2 regions of the Bacillus silvicola genome follow, and region 2 is predicted to be linked to the other one. Evidence: riboswitches for the same ligand, from Rfam matches in the RefSeq annotation. Region 2 holds a riboswitch; the other holds the start of a gene.

Region 1 (4,397 bases), on a different contig from region 2:
CAGGGTTTGTAAAACAAATTGGTAATTCTACTAATCCAGCCTTTCCGCCAAACAAAATAGCAACTTCTGTTTTTGGATTTAATTCTACGCCGTATTCACGTTTATAGAATGTTGCCACAGCTTCTTTTAAACTTTCATGTCCACGAAATGGCGGGTATTTATGATGAATGGCCTTTTCAGCAGCGTCTTGTAAAGCTTTTACGATATGCTGTGGTGTTGGTTGATCTGGATTACCTTGTCCTAGATTAATAACATCGTGACCTGCTGCAACGACTTTGTTAACTTTTGCAACAAGTGAAGCGAAAAATTGTGTTGGCAATGATGTTACTATATAAGTCCACTATAAAATATCATCATGTATAAATCGTTTCCGGATACCCGATAATGTTTGTAAAAAGCATAAGGGGAGAAAGATACGCTATGCCACATAAAATACAAAAATCACAACCTTTAACAATATCAGATTTACGAAAATTAGAGAAAAAAGAAAAACAAACTTCTCGTCAACGACGTATTACAGCTGTTCGAATGGTAATGGAAGGATATACAATGGTGGACGTAGCGGCCATACTTGGTATGCATCGTCAAAGCGTTGCTCGTTATGTGAAAAAATTCAAAGAACATGCACTAGAAGGATTACTTACTCGCAAACAAATCCCAGGTAAAAAGCCGTATTTAACTAAGCAACAACAGGGAGAATTGAAGCAACTCATTTTAAATACAACTCCAGCGGAGTTGCAATTCGGTCAAGAAGCTTTCTGGAATACACGCAATATCCAATACGTCATCAAAGAGAAATTTGCTATTTGTATGTCGCGTGAAGGCATCCGTAAAATGTTACATCGGATGAATTTTTCCTATACAAATGCTACTTATGTATTGAAAAAAGCGAATAAAGAAAAACAAATACAGTTTCAAAAACAATTAGATATGATAAAAAAAACTTAATTGATGAAAATACTGTACTCTTATATCAAGATGAATGTCACTTTAGAGATAGTCAAACCGTTCATGCTACATGGTTTGCAAAAGGGAAACAAAAGAAAATTGCAGTGTTAGGAAAGCGTATTTCAACGTCTTTATTCGGTACGATTGATGCAATCACTGGTAAATTTCTCTGTACAAAAGCAGAGTGCTGTAATGCTGAAACGTTTCAGCAATTTTTAACATATGTGTTAAAAGAATATAAAAATAAGCACGTTGTGCTTGTGTTAGATAACGCAAGGTATCATCATGCTAAGCTATTGAAATCTTTTTTGCGAGAAAATAACCGCCGTCTGACTTTGCTGTTTTTACCTCCATATTCCCCGAACTTAAATATGATTGAACGTGTATGGAAGGTAATGAAAGAAAATGTATTAGCAAATTGTTATCATGAAACGATGGATCATTTGATGGATTCAATCTATCAATTTATAGAATCTATTGATAAAAATCCTGAGGCAATCCTCAGTCGTATTCAACGTGCAGACATGTCGATTTTTTAAAGAGGACTTATATATCTCAGAAGGTTGAAATAATTTCATACTTTCCACCTCTTTTGAAAGTTGTTACAATTCTAGTGACAAATGATATAATCTTTCCAGTATTTTGTAAAGAAAAAAATTAAGAATGGGGCTGACAAAATGAAAGTCGCATGTATTCAAATGGATATTGTCTTTGGAGATGTAGAAAAAAATATTGAGAATGCTAAAAATAAAATAAGTGAAGCAATGAAAGAAAGACCCGATGTTATTGTCTTACCAGAACTGTGGACAACAGGATATGATTTAACTAGGCTTTCTGAAATTGCAGATAGGGATGGATTAGAAACGAAAGAAAAGCTGAAAGAGTGGTCGAAACAATATGGTGTACATATTGTCGGTGGTTCTATAGCGAAGCAAACAGATCAAGGTGTTACAAATACAATGTATGTTGTAACTAATAAAGGTCAGCTAGTCAATGAATATAGTAAAGTGCATTTATTTCAGCTCATGGATGAACATAAATATTTAATCGCTGGAAATAGTACAGGCGAATTTAAGTTAGATGATATAGAGTGCGCTGGTACAATTTGTTATGACATTCGTTTTCCGGAGTGGATGCGTGTTCATACTGCTAAAGGTGCAAAAGTTTTATTTGTTGTAGCAGAATGGCCATTAGTTCGTTTAGCACATTGGCGTTTGCTATTGCAAGCAAGAGCAGTTGAAAATCAATGTTATGTTGTTGCATGTAATAGGGCAGGAAAGGATCCGAATAATGAGTTTGCGGGTCATTCTTTAATTATCGATCCTTGGGGGGAAGTTGTTGTAGAAGCGAATGAAGAAGAATCAATTTTATTTGGAGAGCTTCATTTTGAGAAAATTAAAGAAGTACGCAAAGGAATTCCAGTTTTTGCAGATCGTCGTCCAGAATTATACAAATAAAATGTTGACAAGTGATTTTTATTCTTGGTATAGTCTTCAACATAAAGTTAAAAATTCAAAAAATTATACAACTCTTATCAAGAGCAGGTGGAGGGATTTGGCCCGATGAAGCCCAGCAACCGACCGTAATACCATTGTGAAATGGGGCGTTTATTTACGCCAAAAGGCACGGTGCTAATTCCAGCAGAAAGTAAAACTTTCTGGCAGATAAGAGGGGAGAAGATAAACTTCAAACCTCTTTCTTTGTGGAAAGGGGTTTTTCTATTTTAGAAAAACCTCTGAATAAAAAGGGGGAGAAGACGATGGGATATTATTCATTAACTGAAACGACAGCTATACAATATGCGAAAGAACACGGTTACTTTGAAAAGAAAGCAAATGTAGTTTGTCATGAAATTGGAGATGGAAATTTAAATTACGTGTTCAAATTAGAGGATGGAGAAAAGACGATTATATTAAAGCAAGCACTTCCATATGCAAAAGTAGTTGGTGAGAGCTGGCCATTGTCTATAAAAAGAGCGACGATTGAAAGTAAGGCATTACAAATTTTCGCGAAGTATGTACCGGAATACGTTCCAAAAGTATACAGTCATGATGAGGAGTTGGCAGTGACAGTAATAGAAGATTTATCAAGACTAACGATTACAAGAAAAGGATTAATAGATGGAGAAGAGTATCCTCTTTTATCCCAGCACATTGGTCGCTTTCTAGCACATGTTTTATTTTATACTTCAGATTTCGGTTTACAGTCAGAAGAGAAGAGGATACTAGAGGGTACATTTGTAAACCCAGACCTTAGCAAAATTACAGAAGATTTAGTGTTTACAGATCCGTTTAGTCATTATGATACGAATGATTATGAACCAGAGTTACAACTAGCGGTTGATGAGCTGTGGAGTGATAAAACTTTAAAATTAAAAGTAGCACAGTATAAGTATAAGTTTTTGACGAGAAAAGAGGCTCTCATACACGGAGATTTACATACTGGTAGTATATTTTCATCACCTTCTGAAACGAAAGTAATTGATCCAGAGTTTGCAACGTACGGTCCCTTTGGATTTGACATCGGTCAATTTATTGCAAATTTATTATTAAATGCTTTATCAAGAGAAGAAGAGCAGAGAAATGTACTATTTTTCCATATAGAGAAGACATGGAGTTATTTTGTAGAAGCTTTTACGAGGTTATGGATTGGAGAAGGTGTAGAAGCATATACGAAAGAAAAACAATGGTTACCAATTATTTTGCAAAATATCTTTACTGATGCTGTCGGATTTGCTGGATGTGAACTTATTCGTAGAACAATCGGCTTAGCTCATGTAGCAGATTTAGATGAAATAGCAAATAAAGAAAAAAGAATTCAAGCTAAGAAGCAAGCGTTATCCTTAGGCAAAGAACTAATAAAATATGAATCCAAGAACGCTGATATTCAACTGTTCCGAACACTATTCCAACAGACAGTTTCTGGAGGGGTAAAAGTATGAGTACAATTGTTACTATTCCGAGGTCTGTCAGTTGGAAAGGGGATGCTATTGCAGTATTAAATCAAACAAAGTTGCCGCATAGCACAGAATACAAAACATTAACGACGATTGAAGAGGTATGGAAAAGTATTGTCATGCTAGAAGTACGAGGAGCGCCTGCAATTGGAATTGTAGCTGCATTTGGTTTGGCGCTTGCATCCAAAAAATATAACACTGTACATATTGAAGAATTTCAAAAGAAGTTTAATAGAGATTGTAATTATTTAGGTACGTCACGCCCGACAGCAGTCAATTTATTTTGGGCAATCGATCGTATGAGAGAATCGATTCGAGAAACTATTACAATAAAAGAAGCGCAAAAAAAATTAGAAGAAGAAGCGCTTCTCATTCAGCAAGAAGATGAAGCGGTATGCCGGAGTATTGGAGAACATGCATTAATATGTTTTAAAGACGGTGATAACATTTTAACAATTTGTAACGCTGGAAGTATTGCAACTGCTAGATATGG
Region 2 (4,397 bases):
TGCTAACCCAGCTGTATTAGGTACAAACATGGGTCCTGTTAATGACCAAGCTGCATTCGATAAAGTAATGAGCTATGTTGCAATTGGTAAAGAAGAAGGTAGAATCCTAGCTGGTGGCGAAGGAGACGATTCTAAAGGCTGGTTCATCCAACCAACAATCGTTGCTGACGTTGCAGAAGATGCTCGCTTAATGAAAGAAGAAATCTTCGGACCAGTAGTAGCATTCTGTAAAGCAAAAGACTTTGATCATGCACTTGCAATTGCAAACAATACAGAATACGGTTTAACAGGAGCAGTTGTTACTAACAACCGTGACCATATTGAAAAAGCACGTGAAGATTTCCACGTTGGTAACTTATACTTCAACCGTGGATGTACTGGTGCAATCGTAGGTTATCAACCATTCGGTGGCTTTAATATGTCTGGTACAGACTCTAAAGCTGGTGGCCCTGATTACTTAGCGCTTCACATGCAAGCAAAAACTACTTCTGAAACTTTATAAGAAATAGTAGGAAAGATCTTCACAGACTGTGAAGATCTTTTCTTTTTGAGAAATTCTCTATAATAGAAGCTAGTTAATTTCAATTAAGAAAAGGTTACCGGATATTACCATTTGTTCTTTGGAATTAGTTAAACCCTATTAATAGTGGGATAAACATGTAAATAGAAATAAAATAGCGAGAAAAATTGACTTATTAGTCATATTTTTTAGTATTCATTTTGAGAATTTCCTGTATAATACAATTTGAAAGAAAATCTATGGTTAGACAAGAGAACACTCCTTTCGGTTTTGCTCACTGAAAGGAGTGTTTTTTTTTAGGTCGCTAAAAACTCTGCTGTACTCCTTACATTTGCGTATACTCCATTTAAACTAGCCAAAATTGTATTATGAATATAAACAGCTGGTATAGTAGCATTCTTAAATGAAAGATCTTTTGTAGCACAAGCATCGTGTATTAGGGTACAGTGAAGGCCAAAATCAAAAGCAGCCCTTACCGTAGCATCAATACACATATGGGTCATCATCCCGCATATTACGACGTGCTCAATTCCTGAACGTTGTAATCGTTCTAGAAGATCGGTTTCTCGGAAGCTATTTGGATAATGTTTAAGGATAACGGTTTCCTCTCTAAGTGGACGGACATTTTCGTGAATATGGACACCTTCTGTATTGGGTAGGAAAAAAGTAGCGTTATCTTTTATAGCTACATGCTGGATATGAAAAATAGGTTCGTTTCTTATTCTAAAATGTTGCAGTAGCTGTTCAGCATATTCACTTGCTTCTACTGGATTACGTAATTCCATCTTTCCATTTGGAAAATAATCATTTTGAATATCGACGAGCAAAAGGGCTGTTTTCATATATTCATCTTCCTCCGAGTTTCATATTCAAATAATGTTATTCAATTCATAGAGAGGATTCTCCTTTTAAAAAGTATGAGGGAGGAGAATTTAACATAACATTGTATTGTGATTTTTATTTAAAAATTTTAATAGAGAAATAATTAATGTTTTTCTGAAAAATGTATTGACTCTTATTATTCTGAGTTCTATAATGGGAATTAATTAAATGACAATTAAATCGATACACTCTTATCCAGAGAGGTGGAGGGACTGGCCCTACGATACCTCAGCAACGGGTTTTTAAATACCGTGCTAATTCCAGCAAGCTTAAAATAAGCTTGGAAGATGAGAAGATGTGAACGAGTACATATAAGTGCTCTCCTTCTTATCTTTTATAGGTGATAAGAAGGAGAGCACTTTTTATTTTACCTCGAAATCTCTACTTCAAGTTTTACAGCATATAGGAGGGAAGAAAATGATTTCTTTTAACAATGTAAGTAAAGTCTATGAATCAGGTGGGCAATCTGTTCATGCAGTGGAGGATGTAACGCTATCAGTTGAAAAGGGCGAAATTTTTGGCATTATCGGATTTAGTGGTGCTGGAAAGAGTACGTTATTACGTCTAGTAAACATGCTAGAGAGACCAACTGCGGGAACGATTTCAATAGATGATAAAGATATTACATCATTATCGACGAAAGAATTACGGAAATTAAGACAAAGAATCGGAATGATTTTTCAAAGCTTTAATTTATTTAATTCAAGAACAGTGTTTGGAAATATTGCGTATCCATTAAAGTTAGCGAAATTGCCAAAGAATGAAATAAAAGAAAGAGTAACTGAATTACTAAAATTTGTTGGTCTAGAAGATAAAGCAAACTATTATCCAGAGCAGTTATCAGGTGGACAAAAGCAGCGCGTTGGGATTGCAAGAGCACTGGCGACATCCCCGGATATTCTCATATGTGATGAGGCAACATCAGCTTTAGATCCAGAAACAACGACAGAAATTCTGAACTTATTAAAGAAAGTAAATAGGGAATATAATGTAACAATCCTACTCATTACACATGAAATGCACGTAGTGAAAGAAATTTGTCACCGTGTAGCTGTAATGGAGAAGGGAAAGGTTATTGAAGAAGGGAAACTGTTTGACGTTTTCACACAACCAAAAACAAAGACAACTCAAAACTTTGTACGTTCTGTTATTAATGATCATTTACCGGAAAGTGTTCTAGGGAAAATTCAAAATGGTGGACAGATTTATCGCTTAACATTTACTGGTGAAGAGACAGGGCAGCCAGTACTATCATATATCGCAAAAAACTATAACGTCGATGTAAACGTACTGTACGGAAATATTATTGAACTTCAAAATGTGCTATTTGGAAATCTACTTGTAGAATTGCAAGGTGAGCAGACAGAAATTCAAAAAGCATTACAGCATCTAAGACTGCAAGTGCAGCTGAAGGAGGTAGAAGCTCATGCGAGTTGATTGGAGTATATTTTGGCCCCGCATATTAGATGCGACGGGGGATACCCTCTTAATGGTAATTGTAACCCTTATATTTGCTATAATTCTTGGTATAACTCTAGGTTTACTATTGTATGTAACGAGAAAAGGAAACTTTTTAGAAAATAAATGGGTCTTTTCTATTCTTAATATCATTATTAATACAATTCGTCCGGTTCCATTCATCATCTTCTTAGTAGCTTTAAGCCCACTAACAAGAAGTGTTATCGGAACGACGATTGGAACAGCAGCAGCAATCTTTCCAATGACGTTAGTTGCATCAATCGGTATTGCTAGAATGGTTGAAACAAATCTTGTTTCTGTTCCGAAAGGGATAATTGAAGCAGCGCAAGCAATGGGAGCTTCCCCAATTAGAATTGTTTTTGAAATTCTTGTGCCAGAAGCGTTAGCGCCATTAATCTTAGGTGTTACGTTTATGACAGTTGGTTTAATTGAATTTTCTGCAGTTGCTGGGCTTGTCGGTGGTGGCGGTCTTGGTGACTTAGCAATGACATATGGTTATCAACGTTTTGATACGTCAGTTATGTTCGTAACGGTTGTTTTACTTATTATTCTCGTACAAATAGCTCAAAATTTAGGAAACTACTTTGCAAAAGTCTTTTTACGTAGATCATAAAAAGGAAGAGGGGAAAAGAAAATGAAGAAAATTTTAGCATTTGCATTATCAGCGATCGTAGGAATTACAGCTTTAAGCGGCTGCTCAGGTGGAGATACAGGTGCAGGAGCGAAAGAGAAAGTAGTTCGCGTCGGTGTAACTGGAACAGATGGAGACGCTTGGGAAATTTTGAAGAAAAAAGCTGAAAAAGAAGGGATTAAAATTAAACTAGTTGAGTTCTCTGATTACACAACGCCAAATAAAGCGTTAGCTGATGGAGATATTGAACTAAACTCATTCCAGCATATCGCTTTCTTAGAGCAATTTAAAAAGGAGCATAAGTTAGATATTACAGCTGTTGGTACAACGCAAATTGCACCGATGGGCTTATACTCTGAAAAATATAAGAAAGCAAATGAAATCCCAGATGGTTCAGAAATTGCTATTCCAAATGATCCAACGAACCAGGCGCGTGCATTAAAACTTCTTGATGCAGCCGGATTATTAAAGCTTAAGAAAGATTTCGGCCTATTTGGGGATCCAAGTGGTATCGCTGAAAATCCGAAGAAGTTAAAAATTACACCGGTTATCGCACAGCAAACACCTCGTGTATTAAAAGATGTAGCAGCTTCAGTTATTAATAACGGTGTTGCTGGTCAAGCTGGATTAGATCCAGCGAAGGATCCTATTTTCTTAGAAGATCCAAAGAATGAAAATGCGAAACCTTATATTAATATTTTCGCAGCTCGTACGAAAGACAAAGATGATCCAACGCTGAAAAAAGTAATTGAATTGTATCATTCAAAAGAAGTAACAGATGCAATTAAGAAAGAAACGAATGATGGTTCAATTTCAGTAGATCTTTCACTTGAGGAGCTTGAAAAAATCGTAAAATAATTATTGGGTTTAACGACTAACAGTAGG

The links. A riboswitch is a leader RNA that binds a small molecule or an ion and turns the genes downstream of it on or off. The one in region 2 is predicted to bind S-adenosylmethionine.
Region 1: another riboswitch for S-adenosylmethionine. It lies ahead of mtnK (S-methyl-5-thioribose kinase); the one in region 2 lies ahead of ACP6L7_RS26605 (methionine ABC transporter ATP-binding protein).

What each region holds. Positions count from the first base shown of each region.
Region 1 is NZ_JBNGVC010000012.1:1,000,792-1,005,188, reverse strand. Features, by position in the region: gene ACP6L7_RS17045 (pyridoxal phosphate-dependent aminotransferase) at 1-331, opposite strand, end outside; gene ACP6L7_RS17040 (helix-turn-helix domain-containing protein) at 421-948, shown strand; gene ACP6L7_RS17035 (IS630 family transposase) at 924-1,487, shown strand; gene ACP6L7_RS17030 (carbon-nitrogen family hydrolase) at 1,626-2,405, shown strand; SAM riboswitch class I at 2,477-2,619, shown strand; gene mtnK (S-methyl-5-thioribose kinase) at 2,708-3,889, shown strand; gene mtnA (S-methyl-5-thioribose-1-phosphate isomerase) at 3,886-4,397, shown strand, end outside.
Region 2 is NZ_JBNGVC010000013.1:868,899-873,295, reverse strand. Features, by position in the region: gene pruA (L-glutamate gamma-semialdehyde dehydrogenase) at 1-502, shown strand, start outside; gene ACP6L7_RS26610 (cysteine hydrolase family protein) at 817-1,362, opposite strand; SAM riboswitch class I at 1,591-1,696, shown strand; gene ACP6L7_RS26605 (methionine ABC transporter ATP-binding protein) at 1,820-2,839, shown strand; gene ACP6L7_RS26600 (methionine ABC transporter permease) at 2,829-3,494, shown strand; gene ACP6L7_RS26595 (MetQ/NlpA family ABC transporter substrate-binding protein) at 3,516-4,370, shown strand.